2 regions of the Streptomyces sp. NPDC103540 genome follow, and region 1 is predicted to be linked to the other one. Evidence: predicted binding sites of a transcription regulator. Region 1 holds the regulator's gene; the other holds the start of a gene.

What was found. The regulator HrcA, encoded in region 1, represses chaperone genes, less so after heat shock. The targets are predictions, from matches to a motif close to TTNGCACTCNGNNNNNCNGAGTGCNAA.
Region 2: the regulator HrcA is predicted to act here: its motif matches at 7,045-7,071, upstream of groES (co-chaperone GroES).

The regions. Positions count from the first base shown of each region.
Region 1 is NZ_JBVJMA010000001.1:638,253-654,046, forward strand. It holds gene ybeY (rRNA maturation RNase YbeY) at 1-4, opposite strand, end outside; gene ACZ6ZI_RS02880 (PhoH family protein) at 18-1,055, opposite strand; gene ACZ6ZI_RS02885 (PfkB family carbohydrate kinase) at 1,183-2,280, opposite strand; gene ACZ6ZI_RS02890 (ribonuclease Z) at 2,480-3,382, opposite strand; gene ACZ6ZI_RS02895 (histidine triad nucleotide-binding protein) at 3,386-3,745, opposite strand; gene ACZ6ZI_RS02900 (16S rRNA (uracil(1498)-N(3))-methyltransferase) at 3,854-4,597, opposite strand; gene ACZ6ZI_RS02905 (nitronate monooxygenase) at 4,594-5,685, opposite strand; gene dnaJ (molecular chaperone DnaJ) at 5,982-7,121, opposite strand; gene hrcA (heat-inducible transcriptional repressor HrcA) at 7,122-8,138, opposite strand; gene ACZ6ZI_RS02920 (MBL fold metallo-hydrolase) at 8,314-9,045, shown strand; gene ACZ6ZI_RS02925 (DUF3097 domain-containing protein) at 9,074-9,871, shown strand; gene hemW (radical SAM family heme chaperone HemW) at 10,017-11,249, opposite strand; gene ACZ6ZI_RS02935 (AMP-dependent synthetase/ligase) at 11,282-13,171, opposite strand; gene lepA (translation elongation factor 4) at 13,420-15,285, opposite strand; gene rpsT (30S ribosomal protein S20) at 15,519-15,785, shown strand.
Region 2 is NZ_JBVJMA010000012.1:145,731-161,524, forward strand. It holds gene ACZ6ZI_RS27635 (response regulator transcription factor) at 22-633, opposite strand; gene ACZ6ZI_RS27640 (WhiB family transcriptional regulator) at 1,013-1,339, shown strand; gene ACZ6ZI_RS27645 (LysR family transcriptional regulator) at 1,435-2,346, opposite strand; gene ACZ6ZI_RS27650 (MOSC domain-containing protein) at 2,427-3,098, shown strand; gene ACZ6ZI_RS27655 (SDR family NAD(P)-dependent oxidoreductase) at 3,121-3,894, shown strand; gene ACZ6ZI_RS27660 (ester cyclase) at 4,016-4,711, shown strand; gene groL (chaperonin GroEL) at 4,831-6,459, opposite strand; gene groES (co-chaperone GroES) at 6,593-6,901, opposite strand; gene ACZ6ZI_RS27675 (response regulator transcription factor) at 7,243-7,923, shown strand; gene ACZ6ZI_RS27680 (HAMP domain-containing sensor histidine kinase) at 7,916-9,400, shown strand; gene ACZ6ZI_RS27685 (LCP family protein) at 9,460-10,716, shown strand; gene ACZ6ZI_RS27690 (FtsW/RodA/SpoVE family cell cycle protein) at 10,728-12,101, shown strand; gene ACZ6ZI_RS27695 (HD domain-containing protein) at 12,628-13,206, opposite strand; gene cyaB (class IV adenylate cyclase) at 13,259-13,816, opposite strand; gene ACZ6ZI_RS27705 (helix-turn-helix domain-containing protein) at 13,831-14,667, opposite strand; gene ACZ6ZI_RS27710 (hypothetical protein) at 14,811-14,942, shown strand; gene ACZ6ZI_RS27715 (hypothetical protein) at 14,935-15,153, shown strand; gene ACZ6ZI_RS27720 (DUF6879 family protein) at 15,162-15,698, shown strand.

The sequences.
Region 1 (15,794 bases):
ACATGGTGCGCCGGTATCTACTTCCGCTGGTGGCCGTTCGGGGCCGGATGGGCCTCGTCGTACTTCTCGTACGCGTCGACGATACGGCCGACCAGCTTGTGCCGGACGACATCCTCGGACGTGAGCCGCGAGAAGTGGATGTCCGGCACCCCTTCGAGGATCTCCTGGACCTGCCGCAGACCGCTCCGGGCCCCTCCCGGCAGGTCGACCTGGGTGATGTCACCGGTGATGACGATCTTCGAGTCGAAGCCGAGGCGGGTGAGGAACATCTTCATCTGCTCGGTGGTCGTGTTCTGCGCCTCGTCGAGCACCACGAAGGCGTCGTTGAGGGTGCGACCGCGCATGTACGCCAGGGGCGCGACCTCGATGGTTCCGGCGGCCATCAGCCGGGGGATGGAGTCCGGGTCCAGCATGTCGTGCAGGGCGTCGTAGAGCGGCCGCAGGTACGGGTCGATCTTGTCGAACAGCGTGCCCGGCAGGAAGCCGAGCCGCTCGCCCGCCTCGACGGCGGGACGGGTCAGGATGATCCGGCTGACCTGCTTGGACTGCAGGGCCTGGACCGCCTTCGCCATCGCGAGGTAGGTCTTGCCGGTACCGGCGGGGCCGATGCCGAAGACGATCGTGTTCTTGTCGATCGCGTCGACGTACCGCTTCTGGTTGAGGGTCTTGGGGCGGATGGTGCGACCGCGGCTGGAGAGGATGTTCTGGGTGAGCACCTCGGCCGGGGTCTCCGTCGGGCCCGAACCGCTGCCGTTCGCCTTGAGCATGGCGATCGAGCGTTCCACTGCGTCCTCCGTCATCGGCTGCCCGGTGCGGAGCACGAGCATCATTTCGTCGAACAGGCGCTGGACGAGGGCGACTTCCGACGCTTCGCCGACCGCGCTGACCTGGTTGCCCCGAACGTGGATGTCGGCCTTCGGGAAAGCCTTCTCGATGACGCGCAACAGGGCGTCGCCCGAGCCGAGAACCGTCACCATCGGGTGCGTCGCCGGGACGGTGAAGTGGGCTCGCGCCTGGCCCGGCGCGGGGATGTGGGCTGTGGGTGTGTGAGTCATGGGCCGGCACTGTGGCCTGCGCATACCTCCCGCTGAGGGGCCGCGCCGTTCGTCGACCTCCGGAGTACCAAGGGTACGTCCACCCCGGGGCATCCCCGAGGGGTTTTACGGCCCGGCCCCCGCCCGGCTACGCGGGGTGGCGGAAGCCGATGGTCGGTACGGCCCGCCGGCGCGGGGAGCAGGTGGCGCCGGGCGGTACGAGGTCGTCCAGGAAGGCGTAGCGGTCGCGCAGGGCGTCGGGGGCCGAGCGCCACCAGGCGGCCACCTCGGGCCAGCCGGGCGCGGAGAGGGAGCCTCCGAACTCCTGGACCGACAGGGCGGCCGTGAGCCCGGCGAAGGCCAGCCGGTCGGCCAGCGGCCAGCCGGCGAGGCTGCCGGTGACGAACCCGGCGACGTACACGTCCCCCGCCCCGGTGGGGTCCAGGGCGTCGACCGGGATCCCGGGGACCTCGGCGGTCTCGCCCGTCCGGCTGTCGACCGCGTACGAGCCCTCCGGGCCCAGCGTCACCACCGCGACGGGCACCCGCTCGGCCAGGGCCCGCGCGGCGGCCCGGGGACAGTCGGTGCGGGTGTAGCGCATCGCCTCGCCCGCGTTCGGCAGGAAGGCCTCGCAGTGCTCCAGGTCGGCCAGGGCGCCCAGGTCCCAGCGGCCGGTGTCGTCCCAGCCCACGTCCGCGAAGATCCGCGAACCGCGCCGGGCCGCCTCCGCGATCCACCCCTCGCCCTGCCCGGCGCCCAGGGAGGCCACCGCGGCGCGGGCCTTGGGAGGGCAGCGGGGGAAGGGGCCCGGGCCCGCCGGGGGCGGGGCCTCGTGTCCGTGGGAGACCATCGTGCGCTCGCCCTCGTAGGCCATGGAGACGGTGACGGGGCTGTGCCAGCCGGCGATGGTCCGCGACATGGAGAGGTCGATGCCCTCGCCCTGTTCGAGCGCGTCCCAGCAGTACTCGCCGTAGTGGTCGTCGCCGAACGCGGCGGCCAGGGAGGTGCGCAGGCCCAGCCGGGCCAGGGCGGTGGCCATGTTGGCGACGCCGCCGGGGCTGGAGCCCATGCCGCGCGCCCAGGACTCGGTGCCGCGCACGGGGGCGGATTCGAGGCCGGTGAAGATGATGTCGAGGAAGACCGTTCCGGTCAGGAAGACGTCACAGCCCGGTTCGTGCGGGTCGCGTACGGGACCCAGCGGGTCCAGTTGTCCCGGGCGGTTGATCCGGCTGTCCCGACTGCTCACGGCGTCTCCCCGTCGAAGTGTCGTTTCTGCTCGCACGGCGGCCACCGGAGCGGAACCGGTGGAAAGCTGCGAACCCTGCCCTCACGGCCAGGGCCGAAACCCAGTGTGACCCACCTCACTCAAGGAATGGTCCGATCTCCGCCTCGAACCGCTCGACGCGGACGCCCCCGCCGCAGGTCGGGGCGGGGGCACGGCAGGCTCAGCGTTTCGGCAGGGCCACCCGCGCGAGGTCCGACGCGATGGTCAGCTCGCCCTCGAACCCCGCCCGCCGGGCCTGGCGTTCGAACTCCGACGGATCCCCGTAGCGCTGCGAGAAGTGCGTCAGCACGAGGGCGCGCACGCCCGCGTCCCGCGCCACCCGTGCCGCCTGGCCGGCCGTGAGGTGCCCGTGGTCCACCGCGAGGCGCTCGTCCTCGTCCAGGAACGTCGACTCGATGACGAGCATGTCGCAGCCCCGCGCGAGGGCGTCGACCCCCTCGCACAGCCGCGTGTCCATGACGAAGGCGAACCGCTGCCCCGCCCGGTGCTCGCTGACGTCCTCCAGGGTGACGGTCCCGAGGCGTCCCTCGCGCTGGATCCGACCGACGTCGGGGCCCTTGATCCCGTGCCGCGCGAGCAGCTCCGGCACCATCCGCCGCCCGTCCGGCTCCGTCACCCGGTAGCCGAAGGACTCCACCGGGTGCGACAGCTTCCGCGCCTCCAGCGTGTACGTCGGCCCGACCGCGAGCACCCCGTCGCGCTCCACCGGCTCCTCGGCCAGGGCCACCGTCTCCCGGTAGGCGGTCGCGTACCGCAGCCGGTCGAAGAACTTCTGCCCCGAGGCCGGGTAGTGCGCGGTGACCGGGTGCGGGACCTGGTCGAGGTTGATCCGCTGGATCACCCCGGCCAGTCCCAGGCTGTGGTCGCCGTGGAAGTGCGTGACGCAGATCCGGTTGATGTCGTGCGCCGCGACGCCGGCGCGCAGCATCTGGCGCTGCGTGCCCTCGCCGGGGTCGAAGAGGATGCCCTCGCCGTCCCAGCGCAGCAGGTAGCCGTTGTGGTTGCGGTGTCGGGTGGGGACCTGGCTGGCGGTGCCGAGGACCACGAACTCGCGTACGGACACGGTCTATCCGGGGGGCCACTGGAGGCCGCGGCCCCCGAGGACGTGGGCGTGGGCGTGCCAGACGGTCTGGCCGGCTCCGGAGCCGGTGTTGAAGACGATCCGGTAGCCGTGGTCGTCGATCTTCTCGTCGGCGGCGACCGCCCCGGCCTCGCGCAGTATGTCGGCGGCGACGGCCGGCTCGGCGGCGGCCAGGGAGGCGGCGTCCTTGTAGTGCGCCTTGGGGATGACCAGGACGTGCGTCGGCGCCTGCGGGTTGATGTCCCGGAAGGCGACCGTCGTCTCGGTCTCCCGGACCACCGTCGCGGGGATGGTCCCCGCGACGATCTTGCAGAACAGGCAATCCGCCTGAGGTTCCCCGGCCATGGCCGCGCCTCCCGTGATCGTGATCGGTCCGGGCATCGTATCGGCCCGGCCCGGGGTCGCGGACGGCCCGGGAGCGGACGGCGGCGGTCCGGGAGCGGGGCTCCGGGCCTACGCCCAGCGCCCCGTGCGCGCCAGCAGCACCGCCGCGGCCGCCGTACCGGCCGTCGACGTACGCAGCACCGAGCGGCCCAGCCGGTACGGCCGGGCCCCGGCCTCCGCGAAGACGGCCAGTTCCTCGGGCGACACCCCGCCCTCCGGGCCGACCACCAGCACCACCGAGCCCTTCTCGGGAAGTTCGGCCGTCGCCAGCGCCTGCGAGGGGGTGTCCCGGTCCTCGTGCAGGACCATCGCCAGATCGGCCCCCGCGAGGAGCGCCGCCACCTGCTTCGTGGACAGCGCCTCGGCCACCTCCGGGAACCGCACCCGGCGGGACTGCTTGCCCGACTCCCTTGCCGTGGCACGCCATTTGGCCAGGGACTTCGCCCCGCGTTCGCCGCGCCACTGGGTGATGCACCGGGAGGCCTGCCAGGGCACGATCGCGTCGACGCCGGTCTCCGTCATGGTCTCGACGGCCACCTCGCCCCGGTCGCCCTTGGGCAGCGCCTGCACCACCGTGATCCGTACGGCGGGCTCCTCCTCGCGCGACACCGCGGAGACGTCGACGACCAGCCGGTCCTTGCCCTCCGCCGCCGCGACGACGGCCTCCGCCCAGGCGCCCCGCCCGTCGGTGAGCACCACCGCCTCGCCGGGCGCGAGCCGCTTCACCGACACGGCGTGCCGGCCCTCGGGGCCCTCCAACACGAACCGCGGCCCCGCGGGGACCTCTTCGACCACGAACACGGGGGCCGTCATGACTCGCTCCTCATCTGCGTGGCCTGCACCACGCGCCGCGCCTCGGCCAGTTCGGCCGCGAGCACCTCCACCAACTGTCCGGCGGGCAGCGTGCGCGCCAGCCGGTGCCCCTGCCCCGCCCACAGGGCCATGCCCTGCGCGTCCCCGGCCGCCGCGGCCGCCTTGCGCAGCCCGGAGGTCATGTGGTGGAGCTGCGGGTAGGCCGCGGGCGCGTAGGGTCCGTGCTCGCGCACGAAGCGGTTGACGAGGCCGCGCGCGGGGCGCCCCGAGAAGGCCCGGGTGAGTTCCGTGTGCGGGAACATCGGGTCGGTCAGGGCCTTCTTGTGCAGGGGGTGCGCGCCGGACTCGGGGCAGGGCAGGAAGGCCGTGCCGAGCTGCGCCGCCTCCGCGCCGGCGGCGAGGACCGCGGCGAGCTGGGCGCCGCGCATCAGTCCGCCCGCCGCGATCAGCGGGAGGGCCACGGCCTCGCGCACCTGCGGCAGCAGGGCGAGCAGGCCGACGCCGGCGGTGCCGTCCGTCTCGGGGTCGTCGCGGTGGGTGCCCTGGTGGCCGCCCGCCTCCACGCCCTGGACGCACAGGCCGTCGGCGCCCGCGGCCTGTGCGGCGCGGGCCTCGTCGACGGAGGTCACGGTGACGATGGTGCGCGTACCGGCTCTGCGCAGGCGTTCCAGTACGGCGGGGGCGGGGCAGCCGAAGGTGAAGGAGACGACGGGGACCGGGTCCTCGACGAGGATGGCGAGCTTGGCCTCGTAGCCGTCGTCGCAGGTGCCGATGATGTCCTCTTCGGCGAGGGAGACCTCGTACCAGCCGGCCTCGCCGGCGAGCTGTCCGCGGTACGCCTCGACGGCCGCCTGGTCGACGTGGCCGGTCTGCGGCATGAAGAGGTTCACGCCGAAGGGGCGGCGGGTCAGGCCCCGGGTCTGTTTGATCTCCTGGTACATGCCGTCGGCGGTCTTGTACCCGCCGGCGAGGAAGCCCAGCCCTCCGGCCTCGGACACGGCCGCCGCGAGCGGGGGGCAGGAGGCGCCGCCCGCCATGGGGGCCTGCACGATCGGGTACGGGTGGAGACCGTTCGCTGCCAAGGACATGGACTGCATCGTGCCATGTCCCGCTCACGGGGCCGAATCACGGCATTCGCCTGGCATAGTCCGCCCCGTCCGGCGTTTCCGACGCCCCTCCCCCGACGGCCCGCGACCGGCTCCCGACCGCGTTCCGACCGCTCCGCGACCCGCTCGCGACCGTCCGGGGGACCACCGGGAAGCACCCTGGGGAGCCCCCGCGCACCCGCCCGGCGCCCGCCCTCCCGGAGCCGTCCCGAACGCGCGCGAGCCCGGTCCGGGAGGTCCGGACCGGGCTCGTACGACGCAGGGCGCGGGAGTACGGCTCAGCGGCCGTTGAAGGCGTCCTTCAGGCGGCTGAACAGCCCCTGCTGGCCGGGCGCGAACTGGCCCATCGGCCGCTCCTCGCCCCGCAGCTTGGCGAGCTGGCGCAGCAGTTCCTCCTGCTGGGAGTCCAGCTTGCCGGGGGTGGTGACCTCGACGTGGACGATCAGGTCGCCGCGCCCGCCGCCGCGCAGGTGCGTGACGCCGCGGCCGTGCAGCGGGATCGCCTGGCCGGACTGGGTGCCCGGGCGGATGTCGATCTCCTCCATGCCGTCCAGCGTCTCCAGCGGGCACTTGGTGCCCAGGGCCGCCGCCGTCATCGGGATGGTGACCGTGCAGTGCAGGTCGTCCCCGCGCCGCTGGAAGGTCGGGTGCGGCAGCTCGTGGATCTCGACGTACAGGTCGCCGGCGGGACCGCCGCCGGGGCCGACCTCGCCCTCGCCCGCGAGCTGGATCCGGGTGCCGTTCTCGACGCCGGCGGGGATCTTGACCGTCAGGTTGCGGCGGGAGCGGACCCGGCCGTCGCCCGCGCACTCGGGGCACGGGGTCGGGACCACGGTGCCGAAGCCCTGGCACTGCGGGCAGGGGCGCGAGGTCATGACCTGGCCCAGGAAGGACCGGGTGACCTGCGAGACCTCACCGCGACCGCGGCACATGTCGCACGTCTGCGCCGAGGTGCCGGGAGCGGCGCCCTCACCGGAGCAGGTGGTGCAGACGACGGCCGTGTCGACCTGGATGTCCTTGGTCGTGCCGAAGGCGGCCTCGTCCAGCTCCAGGTCGAGGCGGATCATGGCGTCCTGGCCGCGGCGGGTGCGCGAGCGCGGGCCGCGCTGCGAGGCCTGGCCGAAGAAGGCGTCCATGATGTCGGAGAAGTTGCCGAAGCCGCCCTGGCCGAAGCCGCCGGCGCCACCGCCGCCGCCCGAGGAGGACAGCGGGTCGCCGCCGAGGTCGTAGACCTGCTTCTTCTGCGGGTCCGAGAGGACCTCGTAGGCCGCGTTGATCTCCTTGAAGCGCTCTTGCGTCTTGGGATCGGGGTTCACGTCCGGGTGCAGCTCGCGCGCGAGCCGCCGGAAGGCCTTCTTGATCTCGTCCTGGGATGCGTCGCGGCGCACGCCGAGAACGGCGTAGTAGTCCGTGGCCACTTACGACTCCGCCAGGATCTGTCCGACGTAACGTGCCACTGCGCGTACCGCTCCCATCGTTCCGGGGTAGTCCATGCGGGTCGGTCCGACCACGCCGAGTTTGGCGACTGCCTCGCCGCCCGAACCGTAGCCGACGGAGACGACCGACGTGGAGTTGAGCCCCTCGTAGGCGTTCTCGTGACCGATCCGTACGGCCATCCCCGACTCACCGGCCTCGCCCAGCAGCTTCAGGAGCACCACGTGCTCCTCCAGCGCTTCGAGCACGGGCCTGATGGTCAAGGGAAAATCATGTCCGAAGCGAGTGAGGTTGGCGGTGCCGCCGATCATCAGCCGCTCCTCCGCCTCCTCGGCCAGCGTTTCGAGGAGGGTCGCCAGGACGGCCTTGACGGTCGCCCGGTCGTCGATCTCGAACGACTCCGGAAGGTCCTGCACGAGCTGCGGCACATCGGTGAACCGGCGGCCGACGACCCGGGAGTTCAGCCGCGCCCGCAGGTCGGCGAGCGAGGTGTCGGCGAACGGCGTCTGGGTGTCGACGAGCCGCTGCTCGACCCGCCCGGTGTCCGTGATCAGCACGAGCATCAGCCGGGCCGGGGACAGCGACAGCAGCTCGACGTGACGGACGGTGGAGCGGGTCAGGGACGGGTACTGGACGACGGCGACCTGGCGGGTGAGCTGCGCGAGCAGGCGCACCGTGCGGCCGACCACGTCGTCGAGGTCGACGGCGCCGTCGAGGAAGTTCTGGATGGCCCGACGCTCGGGCGTCGACAGCGGCTTGACGCCCGCCAGCCTGTCGACGAAGAGGCGGTAGCCCTTGTCCGTGGGGATGCGACCGGCGCTCGTGTGGGGCTGGGCGATGTAGCCCTCCTCCTCCAGCACGGCCATGTCGTTGCGCACGGTGGCGGGCGAGACGCCGAGGCGGTGGCGCTCGGTGAGGGCCTTGGAGCCGACGGGCTCCTCCGTCCCGACGTAGTCCTGGACGATGGCGCGCAGCACTTCGAGCCTGCGTTCACTGAGCATCGCGCACACCTCCGGATGCGGGTCGGTCGTCGGTCGGGCGGCCGTGGCGAGGCGCCGCTGGGTTCTCCGGTCTTCGTTGGCACTCTGCGCGTGCGAGTGCCAGAGATCCCCCGGTCAGTGTACGGCCGGGTGGTACGCCGCGGGCAAGGGTGGCCCGCCAGGGTAGCGTCACGCCATGGACGTGCGATGGGAAGAGGCCGGCTGGGAACGGTTGACCGGACGGGTCGGCCGCAGGCGTCTGCCGGTGTGGGACTGCACCGTGGGACTGGTGGTGGGGGACGGGGCGACGCTCCTGATCGACCCCGGATCGTGTGTACGCGAGGGGGCCGGGCTACGGGCCGAGGCGGAGCGGCTGACCGGCGGGCGCGTGACCCATGTCGCATTCACCCACGGACATTTCGACCACGTGCTGGGCGCGCCCGCGTTCGCCGGCGCGGAGTCCTACGGCGCGGTCGGGCTGGACCGGCTGCTGGGGACCCCCACGGGCCGCGAGGAGCTGCGCGCGAGCGCGGTGCGCCATGGCCTGGACCCGGCGGAGGCGGCGGAGTCCGTGGAGCTCGTACGGGCGCCCCGGCACCTCGTGTCGGGCGAGTGGACGCTGGACCTGGGCGGGGTGCAGGTGCTGCTGGCCAACGTGGGTCCGGCGCACTCGTGGCACGACCTGGCCGTCTTCGTGCCGGGCGAGCGCGAGACGGTGTTCTGCGGGGACCTGGTCGAGGAGTCGGGCGAGCCCCAGGCCGGTCGGGACGCGGTCCCGGGGCAGTGGCCGGCCGCGATGGACCGGCTGTTGTCGCTCGGCGGACCGGACGCGCGGTACGTACCGGGTCACGGCGCGGTGGTCGGGGCGGACTTCGTACGTGAGCAACGCGACACTCTGGCGGCCCTGTTCGGCGTGTCGGGCCCCTGAGCGCGGCGGCTCTCCTAGGGTCGGCCGGATGCGCGAGTACTCCCCCGATCTGACCCCGCAGTGGAAGCGGCCCAAGGCCGTTCCCGAGGTTCCCGCCGACCCCGACCTGGTGGTGGAGGTGGCCGGTACGGACTTCTGCGGCGCGGTGGTGGCCTGCGAGGCGGGCACGGTGACCCTGGAGGACCGCTTCGGCAAGCGGCGGGTGTTCCCGCTGGAGCCGCGCGGCTTCCTGCTGGAGGGCGCGGTGGTGACGCTGACCCGCCCCGGGCGGGCGCCGGCCGCTCCCGCGCGCACGGCGTCGGGTTCGCTGGCGGTGCCGGGCGCCCGGGCCCGGGTGGCCCGGGCCGGGCGGATCTACGTGGAGGGCCGGCACGACGCCGAGCTGGTCGAGCGGGTCTGGGGCGACGACCTGCGGATCGAGGGCGTGGTCGTGGAGTACCTGGAGGGCGTCGACGACCTCCCGGCGGTGGTGGCGGAGTTCGGCCCGGCCCCGGACGCCCGGCTGGGGGTCCTGGTGGACCACCTGGTGCCGGGCTCGAAGGAGTCCCGCATCGCGGCGGCGGTGACCTCCCCGGACGTGCTGATCGTCGGTCACCCGTACGTGGACGTGTGGCAGGCGGTGAAGCCGTCCGCGCTCGGCATCCCGGCGTGGCCGACCGTGCCGCGCGGCCGGGACTGGAAGACGGGCGTCTGCGCGGCGCTCGGCTGGCCGGAGAACACCGGGGCCGCCTGGCAGCACATCCTGTCCCGCGTGACCTCGTACAAGGACCTGGAGCCCACCCTGCTCGGCGCGGTGGAGCACCTCATCGACCACGTCACGTCCTGAGGCCCCGCACGGGGCCCGCGCGGCCCGTCAGCGCGCCGGCCGCGCCGGGCTCGGCCGCGAGGGCGCCGAGGCCCGCACGGGGCCGCTGCCGCCCGTTGCCGGCGCCGCCCGCGCCGCGGGGCGGGCGGGCGGGCGGGCGGCCGGGTCAGTCGACCAGGTCCCGCACCACGGCGTCGGCCAGCAGTCGCCCGCGCAGGGTCAGCACCGCCCGCCCCGCGTCGTAGGGGGTGGGTTCCAGCAGCCCGTCGGCCAGGGCCTTCGCGGCGGCGCGGAGCCCGGCGGGGGCGAGCAGCGACAGCGGGACGCCGTCGACCAGCCGCAGCTCCAGCAGGATCCGCTCGACGCGCCGGTCCTCGGCGGAGAGCAGTTCGCGCCCCGCGCCCGGGGAGCGGCCCTCGGCCAGCGCGGCCGCGTAGGCGCCGGGGTGCTTGACGTTCCACCACCGCACGCCGCCGACGTGGGAGTGCGCGCCGGGCCCGGCGCCCCACCAGTCGGCGCCGCGCCAGTACAGCTCGTTGTGCAGGCACCGGCCGGCCTCGGAGGTCGCCCAGTTCGACACCTCGTACCAGTGGTAGCCGGCCTCCGCCATGACGGAGTCGGCGATCAGGTACCGGTCGGCGTGGACGTCGTCGTCGGTCATCGGGACCTCGCCGCGGCGGATCCGCCGGGCCAGCTGGGTGCCCTCCTCGACGATCAGGGCGTACGCGCTGACGTGGTCGGGCCCGGCGCCCAGCGCGGCGTCCAGGGAGGCCCGCCAGTCGTCGTCGGACTCGCCGGGGGTGCCGTAGATCAGGTCCAGGTTGACGTGCTCGAAGCCGGCGGCGCGGGCCTCGGCCACGCAGGCCTCGGGGCGGCCCGGGGTGTGGGTGCGGTCGAGGACCTTCAGCACGTGCCGTTTGGCGCTCTGCATGCCGAAGGAGACCCGGTTGAACCCGCCGGCGCGCAGTTCGGCGAGGTAGCGCGGGTCCACCGACTCCGGGTTGGCCTCGGTGGTGATCTCGGCGTCCTCGGCGAGGCCGAACTCCTCGCGGATGGCCGCGAGCATGCGGACGAGGTCGGCGGCGGGCAGCAGGGTGGGCGTGCCGCCGCCGACGAAGACCGTGCGCACGGACCTCGGGTCGTCGCCGAGCACCTTGCGGGCCAGGCGGACCTCGTCGATCAGGGTGTCGGCGTAGTTCTCGCGGGAGGCGAGGACGCCGCCGGTGCCGCGCAGCTCGGTGGCGGTGTAGGTGTTGAAGTCGCAGTACCCGCAGCGGGTGGCGCAGTACGGGACGTGCAGGTAGAACCCGAGCGGCCGGTCCGGGGCGCCGGTGAGGGCGTGCGCGGGCAGCGAGCCGTCTTCGGGCATGGGGTCACCGTCGGGCAGTGCGGAAGGCATGTGGCCATTGTCCCGCACTGCCCCATGGTCGTTTACGCCTCGCGGGAGCCCTCGTACATCTCCTCGATGAGGTGCTTGAACTCGCGCTCGACGACGGGCCGCTTCAGCTTGAGGCTGGGCGTGAGGTCGCCGTGCTCCACATCCAGGTCGCGCGGCAGGATGCGGAACTTCTTGACCGTCTGCCAACGCTGGAGGCCCTCGTTGAGGGTCTGGACGTAGGTCTCGACGAGACGGTTGGTCTCGGGGGCGGCCAGGACCTGCGCGTACGTCCTGCCCTCCAGCCCGTTCTCGGCGGCCCAGCCCAGGATCGCGGGCTCGTCGAGGGCGATGAGGGCCGAGCAGAAGTTCCGGTCGGCGCCGTGGACGACGATCGTCGACACGAACGGGCAGATCGCCTTGAACTGGCCCTCGATCTCGGCCGGGGCGACGTACTTGCCGCCCGAGGTCTTGATCAGGTCCTTCTTGCGGTCGGTGATGCGCAGGTAGCCGTCGGGCGACAGCTCCCCGATGTCGCCGGTGTGCAGCCAGCCGTCGCTCTCCAGGACCTCGGAGGTCTTGTCGGGCTGACGGTGGTAGCCCTGCATGATGCCGGGGCCGCGGAGCAGGACCTCGCCGTCGTCGGCGATGCGCACCTCGGTGCCGGGGAGCGGCTTGCCGACGGTGCCGGTGCGGTAGGCCTCGCCGGGGTTGACGAAGGAGGCGGCGCTCGACTCGGTGAGTCCGTAGCCCTCCAGGATGTGGATGCCCGCGCCGGAGAAGAAGAAGCCGATCTCGGGGGCGAGGGCGGAGGCGCCGGAGACGGCGGCGCGCAGGTTGCCGCCGAAGGCGTCGCGGAGCTTGGAGTAGACGAGCGCGTCGGCGACCTTGTGCTTGGTGCTGAGGCCGAGGGGCGCGGTGGCGCGGCCGGTGCGGCGGTAGTTGTCCTGGGTGACCTTGGCGTACTCGCGGGCGACGCCCACCGACCACTTGAAGATCTTGTACTTGGCGCCGCCGCCGGCGCGGGCCTTGGCGGCCACGCCGTTGTAGACCTTCTCGAAGATGCGCGGGACGGCCGCCATGTAGGTGGGCTGGACGACCGGCAGGTTCTCGATGATCTTGTCGATGCGGCCGTCGACGGCGGTGACGTGACCGACCTCGATCTGGCCGGAGGTGAGCACCTTGCCGAAGACGTGGGCCAGCGGCAGCCACAGGTACTGGATGTCGTCCTTGGTGATCAGGCCGGTGGCCACGGTGGCCTTGGCCATGTACGACCAGTTGTCGTGCGGCAGGCGTACGCCCTTGGGGCGGCCGGTGGTGCCGGAGGTGTAGATGAGGGTGGCGAGCTGGTCGGCGGTGATGGCCGCGATCCGCTCCCTGACGGCCTCGGGGTGCTTGGCGAGGTGCTCCTTGCCGCGCGCCTCCAGCTCGGCCAGGGTCAGCACCCAGCCCTCGGGGTCGCCGGCCTCGGGCTCGACGCCGGCCCCGTCGATGACCACGACGTGGATCAGGTTCGGCAGGTCGGCGCGCCGCTCCCGGGCCTTGGCCAGCTGGGCGGCGTCCTCGGCGATCAGCACCCGGCTCTCGGAGTCGGCGAGGATGAACGCCGACTCGTCGGCGTTGGTGCTCGGGTAGATCGTGGTGACGGCACCGCCCGCGCACATCACGCCCAGGTCGCAGAGGATCCACTCGACGCGGGTGTTGGAGGCGAGCGCGACGCGCTCCTCCGAACCCAGGCCCAGCGAGACCAGTCCGGCGGCGATCGCGAACACGCGGTCGGCGGCCTGGCCCCAGCTGAGCGACTTCCACTCCTCGGGGCCGCCCTCCGGTCCGGCCGGCACCGGGAAGCGGTAGGCCTCGCCGTTGGGGGTGGCGGCGACGCGGTCAAGGAAGAGGGCCGCCACGGTGGGCGGACGGTTCTCGATCATGGTCTGTGTGTCGCTCACGACATCCTCCGGACCGGTCCACGCGACGGGGCGTGGGCGTGGGGCGCTTGGGCAGGCAGGGTTTTCAGACGGGCGGATTTCTTAACTGGCGAGTAACCATCGAGCAGTGATCAGACTAGAGGCCGCGTGCCCGACGCGTAAGACTCCCCGAGCGGCCGGTTCATAACGAAAAGGGCCCTCGCGCGTACGCACGGGGGCCCTTCCGCGTGACACCGGACGGGGGCTGGGCCCCCTCCCCGGTGTCGGCGCTACTTCTTCTTGCCGGTCGACTCGTCGCTGGACAGGACGGCGATGAAGGCCTCCTGCGGGACCTCCACGGAGCCGACCATCTTCATCCGCTTCTTGCCCTCCTTCTGCTTCTCCAGCAGCTTCCGCTTGCGGGAGATGTCACCGCCGTAGCACTTGGCGAGGACGTCCTTGCGGATGGCGCGGATGGTCTCGCGGGCGATGACGCGGGAGCCGATCGCGGCCTGGACCGGCACCTCGAAGGCCTGCCGCGGGATGAGCTCGCGCAGCTTGGCGACCAGGCGCACGCCGTAGGCGTAGGCGGCGTCCTTGTGGCAGACGGCGGAGAAGGCGTCGACCTTGTCGCCGTGCAGCAGGATGTCGACCTTGACCAGGCTGGAGGACTGCTCGCCGGTGGGCTCGTAGTCCAGCGAGGCGTAGCCGCGCGTCTTGGACTTCAGCTGGTCGAAGAAGTCGAAGACGATCTCCGCGAGAGGCAGGGTGTAGCGGATCTCGACGCGGTCCTCGGAGAGGTAGTCCATGCCGAGCAGGGTGCCGCGACGCTGCTGGCAGAGCTCCATGATGGCGCCGATGAACTCGGTCGGGGCGAGCACGGTGGCGCGGACGACCGGCTCGAACACGTCCGAGATCTTGCCCTCGGGGAACTCGCTCGGGTTGGTGACGGTGACCTCCTTGCCGTCCTCCAGCACCACCCGGTAGACCACGTTGGGCGCGGTCGCGATGAGGTCGAGGCCGAACTCGCGCTCCAGGCGCTCGCGGACCACGTCCAGGTGCAGCAGGCCGAGGAAGCCGACGCGGAAGCCGAAGCCGAGGGCCGCGGAGGTCTCCGGCTCGTAGACGAGCGCGGCGTCGTTGAGCTGGAGCTTGTCCAGGGCCTCGCGCAGGTCCGGGTAGTCCGATCCGTCCAGCGGGTACAGGCCCGAGAAGACCATGGGCTTCGGGTCCTTGTAGCCGCCGAGGGCCTCGGTCGCGCCGTTGTGCAGGCTGGTGATCGTGTCACCGACCTTGGACTGACGGACGTCCTTCACGCCGGTGATGATGTAGCCCACCTCGCCGACGCCGATGCCGTCGGCCGGGGTCATCTCCGGGGAGGAGACGCCGATCTCCAGCAGCTCGTGCGTGGCGCCGGTGGACATCATGCGGATGCGCTCGCGCTTGTTGAGCTGGCCGTCGACCACACGGACGTAGGTGACCACGCCGCGGTAGGAGTCGTAGACCGAGTCGAAGATCATCGCGCGGGCGGGGGCGTCCTTGACGCCGACCGGGGCCGGAACGGTCGCGACGACCTTGTCGAGCAGGGCGTCGACGCCCATGCCCGTCTTGGCGGAGACGCGCAGCACGTCCTCGGGCTGGCAGCCGACCAGGTTCGCCAGCTCCTCGGCGAACTTCTCCGGCTGGGCGGCCGGCAGGTCGATCTTGTTGAGGACGGGGACGATCGCGAGGTCGTTCTCCATCGCCAGGTACAGGTTGGCGAGGGTCTGGGCCTCGATGCCCTGGGCGGCGTCGACGAGGAGGATCGTGCCCTCGCACGCCGCGAGGGAGCGCGAGACCTCGTAGGTGAAGTCGACGTGACCCGGGGTGTCGATCATGTTCAGGATGTGCGTGTTGCCCTGGCCCTCGCCCGTCGTGGGCGCCCAGGGCAGACGGACAGCCTGCGACTTGATCGTGATGCCGCGCTCACGCTCGATGTCCATGCGGTCGAGGTACTGGGCACGCATCTGCCGCTGGTCGACGACACCGGTGAGCTGGAGCATCCGGTCGGCGAGGGTCGACTTGCCGTGGTCGATGTGCGCGATGATGCAGAAGTTGCGGATCAGAGCCGGGTCGGTACGGCTCGGCTCGGGCACGTGGCTGGGGATCGCGGGCACGCAGTGTCCTGATTCTCGGTCGCAGTCGGAAGCGTCGGTCGGTCGCGTCGGTCGGTCCTGATCGGATCCTTCGGATCGATACGCAGACTCCCATGGTCCCATGGACGGGGCAGTGCGCTCGGTTTGGGCCGGTCGGAGCGCGCCTGGTAGCCTGGGCAGCTGTGTCTCGTATGCCCTCTCAGCTGTCGGGACACAATCCGAAGATCAAACTCTGAACCTGAAAAGGCTCTTTCGTGGCGAACATCAAGTCCCAGATCAAGCGGAACAAGACGAACGAGAAGGCGCGCCTGCGCAACAAGGCCGTCAAGTCCTCGCTCAAGACCGCGATCCGCAAGGCCCGCGAGGCCGTCCTCGCCGGTGACGTCGAGAAGGCCACCGTGGCTTCCCGCGCCGCCGCGCGTGCGCTCGACAAGGCTGTCTCGAAGGGTGTCATCCACAAGAACGCCGCCGCCAACAAGAAGTCGGCGCTGGCCTCCAAGGTTGCCACCCTCCAGGGCTGAGCTCCTGAT
Region 2 (15,794 bases), on a different contig from region 1:
GGTCGGCCCGCGGGCCCGCCGTCAGCGGACGAGGCCCCAGCGGAAGCCGAGCGCCACGGCGTGGGCCCGGTCCGAGGCGCCGAGCTTCTTGAACAACCGGCGGGCGTGCGTCTTGACCGTGTCCTCGGAGAGGAAGAGCTCGCGCCCGATCTCCGCGTTGGACCGGCCGTGGCTCATGCCCTCCAGGACCTGGATCTCGCGCGCGGTGAGCGTGGGCGCGGCGCCCATCTCCGCCGAGCGCAGCCGGCGCGGCGCCAGCCTCCAGGTCGGGTCGGCGAGCGCCTGGGTGACCGTGGCCCGCAGTTCGGCGCGCGAGGCGTCCTTGTGCAGGTATCCGCGGGCGCCGGCGGCGACCGCGAGGGCCACGCCGTCCAGGTCCTCGGCGACCGTCAGCATGATGATGCGGGCGCCCGGGTCGGCGGACAGGAGGCGGCGCACCGTCTCGACGCCACCGAGGCCGGGCATCCGGACATCCATCAGAATCAGATCGGATCGGTCGGCACCCCAGCGGCGGAGGACTTCCTCGCCGTTGGCAGCCGTCGTCACACGCTCGACGCCGGGCACGGTGGCAACCGCGCGACGGAGCGCCTCTCGGGCAAGCGGGGAGTCGTCGCAGACGAGGACGGAAGTCATGACCGCCCTCCGCAGCTGCTGATGCGCGTCACCTTGAGCCTCCAGGCTGGTACGTATCGTCACCTGTGCGGTCGATGCCCTCGGACACCTGTCCGGGAACTTCTTGGTTCAACCGCCTTCGCACTCTCAACGATGGTCACTCGAAAGAGTTACGGGTCGGACGGACACCTTCAGCACCCTACGTGAGGAAGCGATCACGACACGGGAGGCGCAGCTCATCTGTCCTCCATCTGGAGCTATGCCCTATTTGGCGGCTTTCCTTCCGTTTGGCATGTGTCTGAGGCTAGATTCCGAATGAGTCATATTTACATCTACTACGACAGTAGGTGTGGAGACATGGACCGTATCCGTCTCAGTACCGGCACCAAGAGGACTAGCAATGGCAGATTTCTCCCGCCTCCCCGGACCGAACGCCGACCTCTGGGACTGGCAGCTGCTGGCAGCCTGCCGAGGAGTCGACAGCTCCCTCTTCTTCCACCCGGAGGGCGAGCGGGGCGCGGCCAGGAGCGCGCGCGAGGCCTCGGCTAAAGAGGTCTGCATGAGATGCCCGGTGCGCTCGGAATGCGCCGCGCACGCCCTCGCCGTCCGCGAGCCCTACGGGGTGTGGGGCGGACTGACCGAGGACGAACGCGAGGAACTGATGGGCCGCGCGCGCCACCGCCTGATCCCCGCCGCCGGAACGATCACCCCGATCGCTCCGCGCTGACCGACGACGACACCCACCAGAAGGAACGTTTCTCCTCACGATCGCGCCCGCCCCCGCGCGGCAGGCCCCACCGGGTCCGCCGCGCGGGGCGCGGGTCACCGCGCGGCGGCCCGCACCAGCTCGCCCAGGGTCGCCGCCACCGCCGGTACGCGCGCCAGGTCGGGCAGGGTCAGCGCCACGATCTCCCGCTCCACGGCCGGCTCCACCGCCAGGGCGCTCACGCCCTTCGCCCGTACGGACTCCACCGCCAGCTCCGGCAGCACCGCGACGCCCAGGCCCGCCCCGACCAGCCCGACCACGGCCGGGTAGTCGTCGGTGGCGAAGTCGATCCGCGGGGTGAACCCGACCCCCTCGCACACCTCCACCAGGTGCCGGCGACAGCGCGGGCAGCCCGCGATCCAGGGCTCGTCGGCCAGCTCCGCCATGCCCACCCGCTCCGCGCCCGCCAGCCGGTGCCCCTCGGGGACCAGCCCGACGAGCCGGTCGGTCAGCAGCGGGGTCACCACCAGGTCCTCCCACTCTGCGGCCCCCGCGCCCGAACCGGCGCCGTCCCCCGCGTAGCGGAAGGCCAGGGCGAGATCGCAGTCGCCCTCGCGCAGCATCTCCACCGACCTCGGCGGTTCGGCCTCCACCAGGGAGATCCGGGTGCCCGGGTGCGCGGCGCGCATCGCCGCGAGGGCGGTGGGCACCAGGGTGGAACTGCCGCTGGGGAAGGAGACCAGGCGGACGCGGCCCGCGCGCAGCCCGGCGATGGCCGCGACCTCCTCCTCGGCGGCGGTCAGCCCGGCCAGGATCCCGGCGGCGTGCCGCACGAGCGCCTCGCCCGCCTGGGTGAGCCGCATCTCGCGGCCGGTGCGGATCAGCAGCGGGGTGCCGGCGGACTGTTCCAGTGCCTTCATCTGCTGGGAGACGGCGGGCTGGGTGCAGCCGAGCTCGCGGGCCGCGGCGGAGAAGGATCCGGTCCCGGCGACAGCGCGCAGAACCCGGAGATGACGTGCCTCGATCACCCTTCGAGCATAAGCCCGGCTTTGACGGTTCCGCGCATATGCGGCTGCCCGCTTTGGGGGGCTTCGGTTAGCGTGGCGCCATGCACCTGATCTCCGTGAACATCGGCCGCGCGACGGTCGCCGACTACACCGACGCGGTGGGCGGCCGGACCGGCATCGGCAAGCGGCCGGTTCCGGGGCCGGTCGCCGTCCGGGCCCCGGGTCCGAAGGCGACCGGCCTGGGCAGCGGGCTGGTCGGCGACGCCGTCTGCGACAACCGCCACCACGGCGGTGACGACCAGGCCGTGTACGCGTACGCCCGCGAGGACCTCGACTGGTGGGAGGCCGAGCTGGGGCGCGAACTGCCCGGCGGGATCTTCGGCGAGAACTTCACGACCTCGGGGATCGACCTCAACGGGGCGCTGCTCGGCGAGCGCTGGCGGGTCGGCGCGGACCTCGTGCTGGAGGTGGCCTCCGCGCGCATCCCCTGCCGGACCTTCCAGGGCGCGCTGGACCAGCCGCGCTGGGTCCGGCGGTTCACCGAGGCGGTCCGCCCGGGGGCGTACCTGCGGGTCGTCGAGGAGGGCGAGGTCTCCCCCGGCGACACCGTCGAGGTGCTGAGCCGGCCGGACCACGAGGTGTCGGTGGCGTTCTGGTTCCGGGCCTTCACCACCGAGCGGGCGCTGCTGCCCCGGACGCTGGCCGCCGGTGACGCCATGGAGCCGGCCGCACACGAGACCGTACGGACGTACCTGCGCAGGCACGCGCGCTGACGCGGGCGGCTAGGTTGCGCCTATGACGACTGCGTTGATTACGGGATCCACGGCGGGCATCGGCGCCGCCTTCGCCCGCCGGCTCGCCGCCCAGGGGCACAACCTCGTACTGGTGGCCCGCGACAGCGGGCGACTGGCCGAGCAGGCCACCGAACTGCACGACCGGCACGGCATCGAGGCCGAGGTGCTGACCGCCGACCTCTCCACCGACGCCGGGATCGCGGCGGTCGAGACCCGGCTGGGCGACCGGACGCACCCGGTGGACCTGCTGGTCAACAACGCCGGCTTCGGCAACAAGGGCCGCTACCTGGAAGTCTCCATGGCCGACGAGCTGGCCATGGTGAAGGTGCACGTCGAGGCGGTGCTGCGGCTGACCTCGGCGGCGACGGCCTCGATGCGCGAGCGCGGCCGCGGCGGGGTCGTGAACGTGGCCTCGGTGGCGGCCTTCGTGCCGCGCGGCACCTACGGGGCCAGCAAGGCCTGGGTCGTGCAGTTCACGCAGGGCGCGGCCAAGGACCTGGCGGGTTCCGGCGTACGGCTGATGGCGCTGTGCCCCGGCTTCGTGCGCACCGAGTTCCACCAGCGCGCGGGCATGGGCACCGACAACATCCCCGGCTGGATGTGGCTGGACGCCGACAAGCTGGTGGCGGCGGCGCTGGCCGACCTGGCGCGCGGCCGGACGGTCTCGATCCCGGACCCGCGCTACAAGGCGTTGATGGGCGTGGTGAAGCTGACGCCGCGCGCGCTGCTGGGCGGGGTGTCGTCCCGCACGGGGCGCAAGTACGGGCCGCAGTAGCGTTCGTGACCCGCCGGTAAGCCTCCGTCGACGCCTGATCGACACGGCCGAACGGGTCTTTCCTCCCTAAACTGGACATGTCTCATCTCCAGCGGGAGGCGACGCGATGACATTCGTACAGATGATCGATTACGAAACGACGCGGTTCGATGAGATGAACGCGCTCATCGACCGCTGGGCGCAGCAGAGCAGCGGCAGGCGCACCGCCACGCACACGATGATCGGCCAGGACCGCGAGGCCCGGAACCACTACGTGGACATGGTGGAGTTCGCCTCGTACGAGGCGGCCATGCAGAACTCCCGGCTGCCCGAGACGGACCGGATGTTCCAGGAGATGGTGGCCCTCTGCGAGGGGATGCCGACGTTCATGAACCTGGACGTGGTCCGCGACCAGCACCTCAACAAGCAGCTCTGCGAACGGGTGTTCAAAGAAGCCGCCATGGCCGGGAACATGGGCGTCCTCGACGAGTGCTTCGCGGCGAACTACATCGACCACGACGTGAGCAAGGAGGAGTCCACCGTCATCGGACGCGAGGGTATGCGCTCCGACATGGAGATCTGGCGCGCCGCCTTCGACATGACCTTCGAACCGGTCGCCCAGGTGGCCGAGGGCGACATGGTCACGACGGTGTGGAACTGGCGCGGCACCCACAAGGGAGAGTTCATGGGGGTCGCGCCGACCGGCAGGACGTACGAGATGTCCGGGACCACGACCTTCCGGTGCCTGGACGGACAGATCGTCGAGGGCTGGTGGCACTACAACCCCGGAGCCCTGCAACGACAGATGGGCGGGTCCGGAATGCCCTACGGGACCTGAGTCCCGGTCCCGGGTCCCGACACGGGACCCGGACAACGGGTCCCGGCCAACGGGTCCCGATACGGGGAAGGCCCCGTTCCGCGTGCTGCGGAACGGGGCCTTCTCGGCGCGGGGCGCGATCAGTGGCTGTGGCCGTGACCGTGGCCGTGACCGGCGTCGGCCTCTTCCTCGGCCGGCTTCTCGACGACCAGGGTCTCGGTCGTGAGCAGCAGGGAGGCGATGGAAGCGGCGTTCTCCAGCGCGGAGCGCGTGACCTTGACCGGGTCGATGACGCCGGCCTTGACCAGGTCGCCGTACTCGCCGGTGGCGGCGTTGAAGCCCTGGCCCTTGTCGAGCTCGGCGACCTTCGAGGTGATGACGTAGCCCTCGAGGCCCGCGTTCTCGGCGATCCAGCGCAGCGGCTCGACCGCGGCGCGACGGACCACGGAGACGCCGGTGCCCTCGTCGCCGGTGAGGTCGAGGTTGCCCTCCAGGACCTTGACGGCGTGGACGAGCGCGGAGCCACCGCCGGAGACGATGCCCTCCTCGACCGCGGCGCGGGTGGCGGAGATGGCGTCCTCGAGGCGGTGCTTCTTCTCCTTGAGCTCCACCTCGGTGGCGGCGCCGACCTTGATGACGCAGACGCCACCGGCGAGCTTCGCCAGGCGCTCCTGCAGCTTCTCGCGGTCCCAGTCCGAGTCGGTGGACTCGATCTCGGCCTTGATCTGGTTGACGCGGCCGAGGACGTCCTCGGACTTGCCGGCACCGTCGACGATCGTGGTGTCGTCCTTGGAGATGGTCACGCGGCGGGCGGTGCCCAGCACGTCCAGACCGGCCTGGTCGAGCTTGAGGCCGACCTCCTCGGCGATGACGGTGGCACCGGTGAGGGTGGCCATGTCCTGGAGCATCGCCTTGCGACGGTCACCGAAGCCGGGGGCCTTGACGGCGACCGCGTTGAAGGTGCCGCGGATCTTGTTGACGACGAGGGTGGAGAGCGCCTCGCCCTCGACGTCCTCGGCGATGATCAGCAGCGGGCGGGAGCCGCCACCCTGGATGACCTTCTCCAGCAGCGGCAGGAGGTCCTGGATGGAGGAGATCTTGCCCTGGTTGATCAGGATGTACGGGTCGTCGAGGACGGCCTCCATACGCTCCTGGTCGGAGACCATGTACGGCGAGAGGTAGCCCTTGTCGAAGGCCATGCCCTCGGTGAACTCCAGCTCCAGGCCGAAGGCGTTGGACTCCTCGACGGTGATGACACCGTCCTTGCCGACCTTGTCCATCGCCTCGGCGATGAGCTCGCCGACCTGGGCGTCCTGCGCGGAGAGCGCGGCCACGGCGGCGATGTCGGACTTGTCCTCGATCGGGCGGGCGGTCGCGAGGAGCTCCTCGGACACGGCCTTGACCGCGGCGTCGATGCCCTTCTTCAGGGCGGCCGGGGAGGCGCCGGCGGCGACGTTGCGCAGACCCTCGCGGACCAGCGCCTGGGCCAGCACGGTGGCGGTGGTGGTGCCGTCACCCGCGATGTCGTTGGTCTTGGTCGCCACCTCCTTCACCAGCTGCGCGCCCAGGTTCTCGTACGGGTCGTCCAGCTCGACCTCGCGGGCGATGGTGACACCGTCGTTGGTGATGGTGGGGGCGCCGAACTTCTTGTCGATGACGACGTTGCGGCCCTTGGGGCCGATCGTCACCTTGACCGTGTCGGCAAGCTTGTTGACGCCGCGCTCGAGGGCGCGGCGGGCGTCCTCGTCGAACTTCAGAATCTTCGGCATGGGAGCGGTTCCGCCCTCTCGTTGCGATCCTCGGCCGCTCACCGCGACCGCCTGGAAACGAACTACGCCCCTCGCCGCCCGGCATCAGCAGGGTGACCAGGGGCGCAGCTCAAAGCAAAACTGGAGAAGTGACTTACTTCTCGACGATCGCGAGGACGTCGCGAGCCGAGAGGACGAGGTACTCCTCGCCGCTGTACTTCACTTCGGTGCCGCCGTACTTGCTGTACAGCACGATGTCGCCGACGTTGACGTCCAGCGGGAGACGCTGGCCGTCCTCGAAGCGACCCGGACCGACCGCGAGGACGACGCCCTCCTGGGGCTTCTCCTTCGCGGTGTCCGGGATGACCAGGCCGGAGGCCGTGGTCTGCTCGGCGTCGAGCGGCTGGACCACGATGCGGTCCTCGAGCGGCTTGATGGCAACCTTGGAGCTGGCGGTCGTCACGATCCGACCTCCCCCTTCGGAGATCCGGGGTTAACTGTCTGAGGTGGCGACCAGGTCGATCCGTCGTCGCGGGTGCCGGACCTGCCTGTCGCTGTGTTGGCACTCACCGGTGGCGAGTGCCAGGTGTGACACTATTCCGGCGATTAGCACTCGGTCAAGCGGAGTGCCAATCCCACTCCGTTTGGCCCGCAATCCGGCCACCTCAACCGCATGGATCCGGCCCCGTCCGCGTGTCGCCGCCGGACGGATCCCGCCCCCGCCCGCCCTTTCGCGGCGGCCGTCGCCCCCACTCGTCCCGGGGCATCCGACCCGGTTTGTGCCGCTTGTGTGACGCTTGAGCGATGCGCATCCTCGTGGTCGAAGACGAAGAAGGCCTGGCCGACTCCCTGCGACGGGGCCTGTCGGCCGAGGGACACCTGGTCGAGGTCGCCCACGACGGCCACCGCGGCCTCGAACTGGCCCTCACCGGCGGCCCCTACGACGTCGTCCTGCTCGACCTGATGCTGCCCGGCCTCGGCGGCCACGAGATCTGCACCCGGATGCGCGCCCACGGCGACCCCACCCCCGTCCTGATGCTCACCGCCCGCGACGGCGAACACGACGAGGCCGAGGGGCTGGACGCCGGCGCCGACGACTACCTCACCAAGCCCTTCTCCTTCGTCGTCCTCGGCGCCCGCCTGCGTGCCCTCGCCCGCCGCGCCGCCACCCCCGAACCCGCCGTGCTGCGCGCCGGGGACCTGCTCCTGGACCCGCACGACCGGCGCTGCCGGCGCGGCGACCGGGACATCGAACTGACGGCGCGCGAGGTCGGCGTACTGGCCTGCCTGATGGAGCGCCCCGGCCGGGCCGTCGCCAAGCAGGACATCCTCGACGAGGTCTGGGACGCCCCGCACGACATCGACCCGAACATCGTCGAGGTCTACGTCTCCTCCCTGCGCAAGAAGGTCGACGCGCCCTTCGGCCGCCGCTCCATCCTCACCGTCCACGGCACCGGCTACCGGATGGCGCCCGACGGTGGTTAGCAGCACCCGGGCCCGCGCCGCCGTCGCCGCCGCCCTCGCGATGACCGCCGTCCTGGCCGGCGGCGGGTTGTGGCTCTCCACGCTGCTCGGCGCCAACCTCCTCGACAACACCACCGGTCGCACCGAACTGGCCGCCCGCAAGGTCGCCGCCCGCGTCGACACCCGCACCCTGCCGGCGGACGGGCGGCTGCCCGCGCCCGACGGCGGGGTCGACCTGGTCCTCGTACGGGACGCGCGCGGCCGGGTCGTCGCCTCCAGCGGCGACCCCGCCGGGGCGACGGACCTCGACGCCCCGCGCCCGGAACCCGGCGCGGACGCCCGCTCGGACGCCCGCTCGGCCGTCCTGCCGCCCGCGCACCCGGGCGGCCAGCGGCGGGTGGTCGTGGCGGTGGAGGCACCGGGGGCGGGGCCGGGGACGGGGACGGGGACGGGGACGGGATCGACGGAGGGCGCGGGGCCGGGGGCGGGGGCGGCGGCCGGGGGTGCGGCGGCCGCGGGGGCGGAGGCCACGGGGGCGGAGGCCGCGGGGCCGTACACCGTCTACGGCATGACCGTGCTCGGCGACGTGGACGACGCCGGCCGCGCCCTCGCCCTCGGCCTCGGCGCCGGCGCTCCCCCGCTGATCGCCTTCGCCGCCGCCCTGGCCTGGTGGGCCACCGGCCAGGCGCTGCGCCCCGTCACCGCGATCCGCACCGCCCTGGCCGCCGTCACCGCGAGCGCGCTCGACCGCCGGGTGCCCGATCCGGGCGGCGCCGACGAGATCGCCCGCCTGGCCCGGACCGTCAACGACACCCTCGACCGCCTGGAGCGTTCCGACGCCCGGCAGCGGCAGTTCACCGCCGACGCCTCGCACGAACTGCGCAACCCCCTCGCGGCGGTGCGCTCCCGCCTGGAGGTGGCCCTGGCGATGGAGCGGCCCGACCGCGAGGCCGTCGCCGCCGCCCTCGCCGACACCGACCGGCTCCAGCGCGTCGCCGCCGACCTGCTCCTGCTGGCCCGCCTCGACGGCGGGCCCGCCCCCCACCCCGCCGGGGAGCCGGTCGACCTCGCCCTGTTGGCGGCCGAGGACGCCGCACGCCGCCCCGCCCCCCGCGTCCCGCTCCGGCTGGACGCGCCCGAGCCCGTACCGGCGTACGGGGACCCGGCGCGACTGGAGCGGGCCTTGGCCAACCTCGTGGACAACGCCCTGCGGCACGCGGCCGGCGGGGTCACCGTCCGGGCCGCCGCGCGCGAGGGCCTGGCGGTGCTGGAGGTGACCGACGACGGCCCGGGGATCCCGCCCGCGGACCGGGACCGGGTGTTCGGCCGGTTCGTACGCCTCGACGCGGACCGGGGCCGGGCCGCCGGCGGGACCGGGCTGGGCCTGGCCATCGCCCGGGAGATCGCGCGGGCTCACGGGGGCGACGTCGAGGCCCACCGGGCCCCGGGCGGCGGCGCGCTGCTGGAGCTGCGGCTGCCGGGGGCCCGCGGGGGCTGATGGCGGGAGCCCGACCGGTTCAGGATTCCTTCAGCGGGGGTGCGTCAGCATCGACAGGCATGAGCGCGCAACGGAGGAAGACGAGGAAGACCAGCCGCCGCCGACCCTCGCCCCGCCGGATCGGCCGCACCCTGCTGATCACGGGCTGCGCCCTGACGGTCATGGCGGGCGGCACCGCCTGGTACGTCTACCGGGACCTCGCGTCGAGCATCGGCAGTTCGAAGGCGTTGGAGGGGGCCGAGAAGTCGGCGCACGGCGACACCAACATCCTGCTCATCGGCCTGGACAGCCGCCGCGACCAGAACGGCGATCCGCTCCCCGCCGAGGTCCTCGACGAGCTGCACGCCGGCAGCTCGGACATCGGCGGCTACAACGCCAACACCATGATCCTGCTGCACGTACCGGGCGACGGCGGGCAGGCACAGGCGTTCTCGATCCCGCGCGACGACTTCGTGGACATACCCGGGCACGGCAAGGACAAGATCAAGAAGGCCTACGGGCTGGCGAAGGCCGCCGCCGAGCGGTCGCTGTCGGCGCGCGGGGTCACGGACCGGCGGCAGCTGGAGCGGGAGGGCCGCGAGGCGGGGCGTCGGGCGCAGATCGAGACCGTGCGCGCCTTCCTCGGCGTACCGGTCGACCACTTCGCCGAGCTGAACCTGGCCGGCTTCTACCACCTCGCCGGCGCGCTGGACGGCGTACCGGTGTGCCTGAACAAGGCCGTGAAGGACCGCTACTCGGGGGCCGACTTCCCGGCGGGTCCGCAGGTGCTCAACGGCCGGCAGTCGTTGGCCTTCGTACGGCAGCGGCACGGTCTGGACGGCGGCGACCTGGACCGGACGAAGCGGCAGCAGGCCTTCCTGGCGGGCGCGACGAAGAAGCTGAACGAGGCGGGGACCTTCACCGACCCGGCGAAGCTGATCCGGCTGATCGACACCGCGAAGCAGGACGTGGTGACGGACGCGGGGTGGGACCTCTTGTCCTTCGTGCGGCAGGCGAAGAACCTGTCCGGAGGAAAAGTGCGGTTCACGACACTCCCCATCGAGGGATTCGCAAGGAACCATGGGGAGGACATCAACGTCGTAGATGATATGAAGATAAAGCGCCTCATAGCCGAGCAGATCGGTCCGCACCGTCCGCAGAGTGCACCGAGTGGCGCCGCATCCTCCTCACCGGCTCCGCCGTCGTCACCGCCGTCAACGTCGTCACCGACCGCACCACCCTCACCTCCGTCTCCGTCCTCCGTGCCCTCCGCGCCCTCCGCGCCCTCCGCGCCGAAGGACTCCCTCGACGGCGGCGGCGTCCCGTGCGTGGACTGAGACCACTGACGATGGCCGGCGCCCGCCGCCGCACCGAAGCCCTGTTGCTCGTCCTGGTCCTCGGCATCGCCGTGTTCGGACACGTCAGCGCCGGCCTCGCCATGAACGGCGAGCTGCCGCAGCACCTCGCCAGCTTCGTCATCAGCATGACGCTGCTGTCCCTGGTGGGACACCTGGGCATCCGCCGGTTCGCCGCGTACGCGGACCCGCTGATCTTCCCGCTGGCCATGCTGCTGACCGGGCTCGGACTGGTGCTCATCCACCGGCTCGACCAGGGCTACATCGAGCGCTACAACTCCGACGCGAACGCGCCCGGCCAGCTCATGTGGACCGTCGTCGGCGTCGCCGCCTGCATCCTGGTGGTGGCGCTGCTGCGCGACCACCGGCTGCTCCAACGGTTCATCTACATCACCATGGCCGTCGCGCTCGTCCTGCTGATCGCGCCGGCCTTCTTCGGCGCCGACACCTACGGCGCGAAGCGCTGGATCATCCTCTTCGGCTTCTCGCTCCAGCCCGGCGAGTTCGTGAAGATCATGATCGCGATCTTCTTCGCGGGCTACCTGGTCATCCACCGCGACTCGCTGGCCCTGACGGGCCGCCGGTTCCTCGGCATGCGCCTGCCCCCGATGCGCCAGCTCGGCCCCATCATCACCGTGTGGATCGTCTCCATGCTGGTGCTGGTCTTCGAGCGCGACCTCGGTACGTCGCTGATCTTCTTCGGCGTCTTCGTGGTGATGCTCTACGTCGCCACCGAGCGCACCAGCTGGATCGTCTGCGGTCTCCTCATGGCGGCCGTCGGCGCCTTCGTCGTCGGCTCCACCGAGCCCCACGTCAAGGCCCGCGTGGCCGCCTGGCTCAACCCCCTCTCGTACTACTGGGAGAACCCACCGGCCGGCATCACCTCCGACCAGTCCGCGCAGGCGCTGTTCAGCTTCGGCACCGGCGGCGTCTCGGGCACCGGTCTGGGACTGGGACACCCCGAGCTGATCAAGTTCGCGGGCCGCAGCGACTTCATCCTGACCACCGTCGGCGAGGAACTCGGCCTGGCCGGCGTCATGGCCGTCCTCTTCCTCTACGCCCTCCTCGTGCAGCGGGGGCTGCGCATGGCCCTGGCGGCCCGCGACCCCTTCGGCAAGCTGCTCGCGGTGGGCCTCGCGGCGGCGCTGGCCCTCCAGGTCTTCGTGGTCGCGGGCGGCGTCACCGGCCTCATCCCCCTGACCGGCAAGGCCCTCCCCTTCCTGGCGAAGGGCGGCTCGTCACTCCTGGCCAACTGGATCATGATCGCCCTCCTCCTGCGCATCAGCGACAGCGCGGAACGCCAACGCGAAGCCGACGCCCGCGGCCCGGTGGAAACCACGATCACCCCGGTGGTGGCCCTGCGCTGAGGCGTACGCCGTCCCGGTGCGGGCCCGCCGTCGCCCCTTCGACGGGGCGGGGCGGGCCGGTGGCGCCGCGTGCGGGGGTGGGGGTGGGGTGGGGCTGCCCCGGCCGGGCGGAGTCGGGAACGGGCTGGGGGTTTCCCGTCAGTCTCATCATCTCTCCGGTGCGGGCCGGGCCCTCAAGGGCGCTCACTTCGTTCGCGTCGCTTCGCGATGGCCTTCGGCCACCCTTGACCGCCCGTCCCGCCCCGGACAAACGAAGACTGTCGGGAAACCCCCGAAAGAACGGCCACGGGGCAGGAGGCGATCTCCCCCGCATCAGCGACCCTCGACCTCCCGGGCGAGGAGCCTCAACCGGGCGACCTCCCTCACAGCCCCTTTCGGGACCCCACCCAGGCCCTACCCGCACCAAAAGTCGACCAGACCGTCCCCCGGAGCACCCAAACGCGCCAGATCGCTACGCGCTCCTCACGTCTCAGCGTCCGCCGGCCGTCTGGGGCTGATGGCTGTCCGTCGAAGCGATCAGATGCCATCAAGGCTTTTCGCCCATGGCCGCGCGGAGCCAGTCGAGGGTGCCTTGCCCGAGGAGTTCGTCAGCGAGCCGTCGGCCCGTCTCTGTCGTCAGTCGACCTCGGCTGTTGTCGATCCAGCGCTGGGTGTTCTCGTAGCCCTGGGCCTTGTACTCGATGCCTTGCAGCATGCATTCCAGCTTGTCGGCGTCCCGGGCGCACGCGGCCTCGGGGGACTCCTTGGCCTCGTACTCGGCGACCAGGTCTTGGATGGCGGAGGCGAGGACGTCGGGCATGTCGGCCGTCTGGTCTGCGGTGACGACGATCGGGTCCGCGTTGGTGGAGTACTTCTTCCCCAGGTGGTTCACGTCCCCGGTGCGGGTCTCCTGGGTGTCGTGCCACACGGCGAGAAAGGCGGCACGTGCGGGATCCGCACCCTCCAGCTTCGCGATGATCGTGGCAATCAGGGCGGTCCGCCAGGAGTGCTCGGCCACACTTTCCGGGTTGTTCACCCCGGCCATCCACCAGCCGGTACGACGCGCGTTCTTGAGCGTGCCCGCCTCGTAGAGGAAGTGGGCCACCGCCGACAGGTCGTCAGCCACGTCTGTCTCCTTCTCACGCCTCGGCGAGGCGAATCGCGTAGACGGTCCGCAGTCAGAGTCGGCGCCGGGCCTTGACCGCTGCGGTGTACTGCTCCCGTGTCAGGTCTTCCGCGCGGATGCCGAGCTCGGTCAAGACCTGGCGGACATCGTCGAGCGCATCGGGCACGTCCTTCTCCGCCACCAGGGTTTCCAACTCCAGGAACGTCCCGTCCAGCTCCGGAACGCGGACGAGAGTGGCCAGCATCTGCCGGCCTCTCGCTTCGAAGGAGTAATTCCTGCACCGCTTCTCGAACTCGATCGCCGGGACATAGCCGAGGCTGCGCAGCATCGCGTGCACGGCCTCGGCGTTCTCCACGCGGGTCTCGTGCTCCGGCTTGGAGCCGGATTCCTCGTCGACCCGGGCTCCCTTGTACGTGAGGATCGTGCGGGTCTCGTCCGCGCCGTGCACGGTGCGGACGCGGAGTTCCTCGTCCTTGGCCTCCAAGGCTCCGTCCACGGTGTCGTAGTAGGTGTCCTGGTACACCTCGGCCCGGCCTTCGGCCCGGTCGTCCAGCCGACGCAGAGTCTCCTGTGGCGCGTGCACGCACGCCTTGAGTTCGGCTTCGATCATCGGTCCGTCCCCTCTCACACCGTGCGCTCCGCGCCTGCGACGATGGCTTCGAACATGCGCGCAAAGCCTCTGAACAACGGGCCGTGCGACGTTTCCATGACCTTGTACGTGGCGGATTCATGCCCTTCCCAACCCGCGTCGAACGCCCCGACGAACAGGGTGGAGTCGGCTCGGATCAACCGCCATGTGGGCAGCATGCCGTACCTGTACACCTCGATTTCACAGATCCCCGCAAGCTCACGCAGCCGGGCCTCGGCCATCCGCACTCCGCCGGCGAGTGCCTCGACCGATTCACCGATCTCGGCGGCGCGCGAGGCAAGGGCCGGCGACTCCGGATCGAGCAGCAGGACCCGCACGCGGAGATCGCCTCCCTGCCTCGCAAGGTGCCCCCGCAGCATCGAATCGTTCAGGCCGATCAAGCCGAGGCCACGAACGGCGAGGATGTCCAACGACTTCGCAGCGCGTACCTGCTGTTGGATCTCCTCGCGGGCCGACGCCTGTGCGGCGTACACCCGAACCACCTCGGGGAAGGCGGTGAGATCGAACGCCGCCCCACCCGAGCGCTGCTCGCGGCCGGCCGCGAGCCCGAGTAGGTGGCGCGCGTCGTCCGGCATGTTCAGTCCGTCGGCGATCCGCTCGTACACGTCAAGGCGCGACACCTCACGGCGACGATTGATGATCTCGTTGACGCGGGCCTGGGTCATGCCGACCGCCGCAGCGATGCGCCCCTGACTCACTCCGCTGTACTGCTGGACGTATCGGAACACCGCTCCCACATCACGAGCGCGGAGAGCCTGACGTACATCCGCCCGCTCCCATGCCCAATCGGGCAGGAATGCCGTTGTCGCCACGGTCGACCACTCCGCTCACCCGTTGACGAGATGGGAAGTCATCCCACGGTGAGATTACCGTTCGGATATCGACTGCGTACGCGCTGTCACCAGATCCTCCTGGTATGCCCGCTTGAAGGGCTCCTGAAATGGGAGGACGCATCGTGACTTTCCTTGCCGCCGATCCGGCCGAAGCCCTCTGGCCAGTAGCGCAACCCAGCCCGGACCTTCTTGACCGGGCGCTTGTCGGTTGGGAGCGCTTTCTCGACACCTTCGAGGAGGTGTCCGATGAGTGAGTGCTACGAGTACCTGCCGCACCATCTGCTCCGGCGTCGAGTCCGCGACATCGCCTCGGGGACCGAGGGCGAGTTGATGGCCGTGGTCAACGAGAACGTGTCCGACACCGGCGTCGAGCGCTGGATGCCGTTGGCCTACATCCGTGCCCGTAATGGGCGTGAGTTCACCACCGCCGTCGCCAACGTCGAGCCGGTCACCCGCACGCGCTGATTCCTGCGATGTCTTCGACGCCCACGTTCGATGAGCTGATGGCCGGTTGCTCCCAGGCCGTGCACCTGGAAATGCGCGACTCCTACGCGGTCGACTACGAAGAGGGCCCGTTCGCCGAGTGGCGGAAGGGACTCCGGCGCGATCCGGCCGACCGGAATTCATGGTGGCGTCCCTGGCTGGACCTGGTCGCGGAGACCGTGGGTCGTGGCGCGGTCATCCGACGGGCTCGGGTCGTGTCCGAGCCCGTCAGCGAATACACGCGCTTCCTGCACGACGGGACGTTCACCAACATCGCTGCCGGCGAGCGGGTGCGTTGGCTTCCGCATCGCCTGGCCTCGACCATTGCCTTGCCTGGAAACGACTTCTGGCTGTTCGACGGCGAGTGGGTCCACTGGAACCACTTCGCAGGCGACGGGTCGTCGAGGGGCGCAGAGATCACCGACGATCCGATCGCGGCCAATCTCTGCGCCCAAGCCTTCGAAGCGGTGTGGACGCGGGCCATGCCGCACGAGGACTACAAAATCTGTGATCGTCCTGGTGGGTAGATATCGGCCCCGGGCGGCGGTCGGACGCTGAGACGAGAGGAGCGCGTAGCGATCTGTCGCGCCTGGGTGCTCCGTGGGACGGTCTCGTCGACTTTT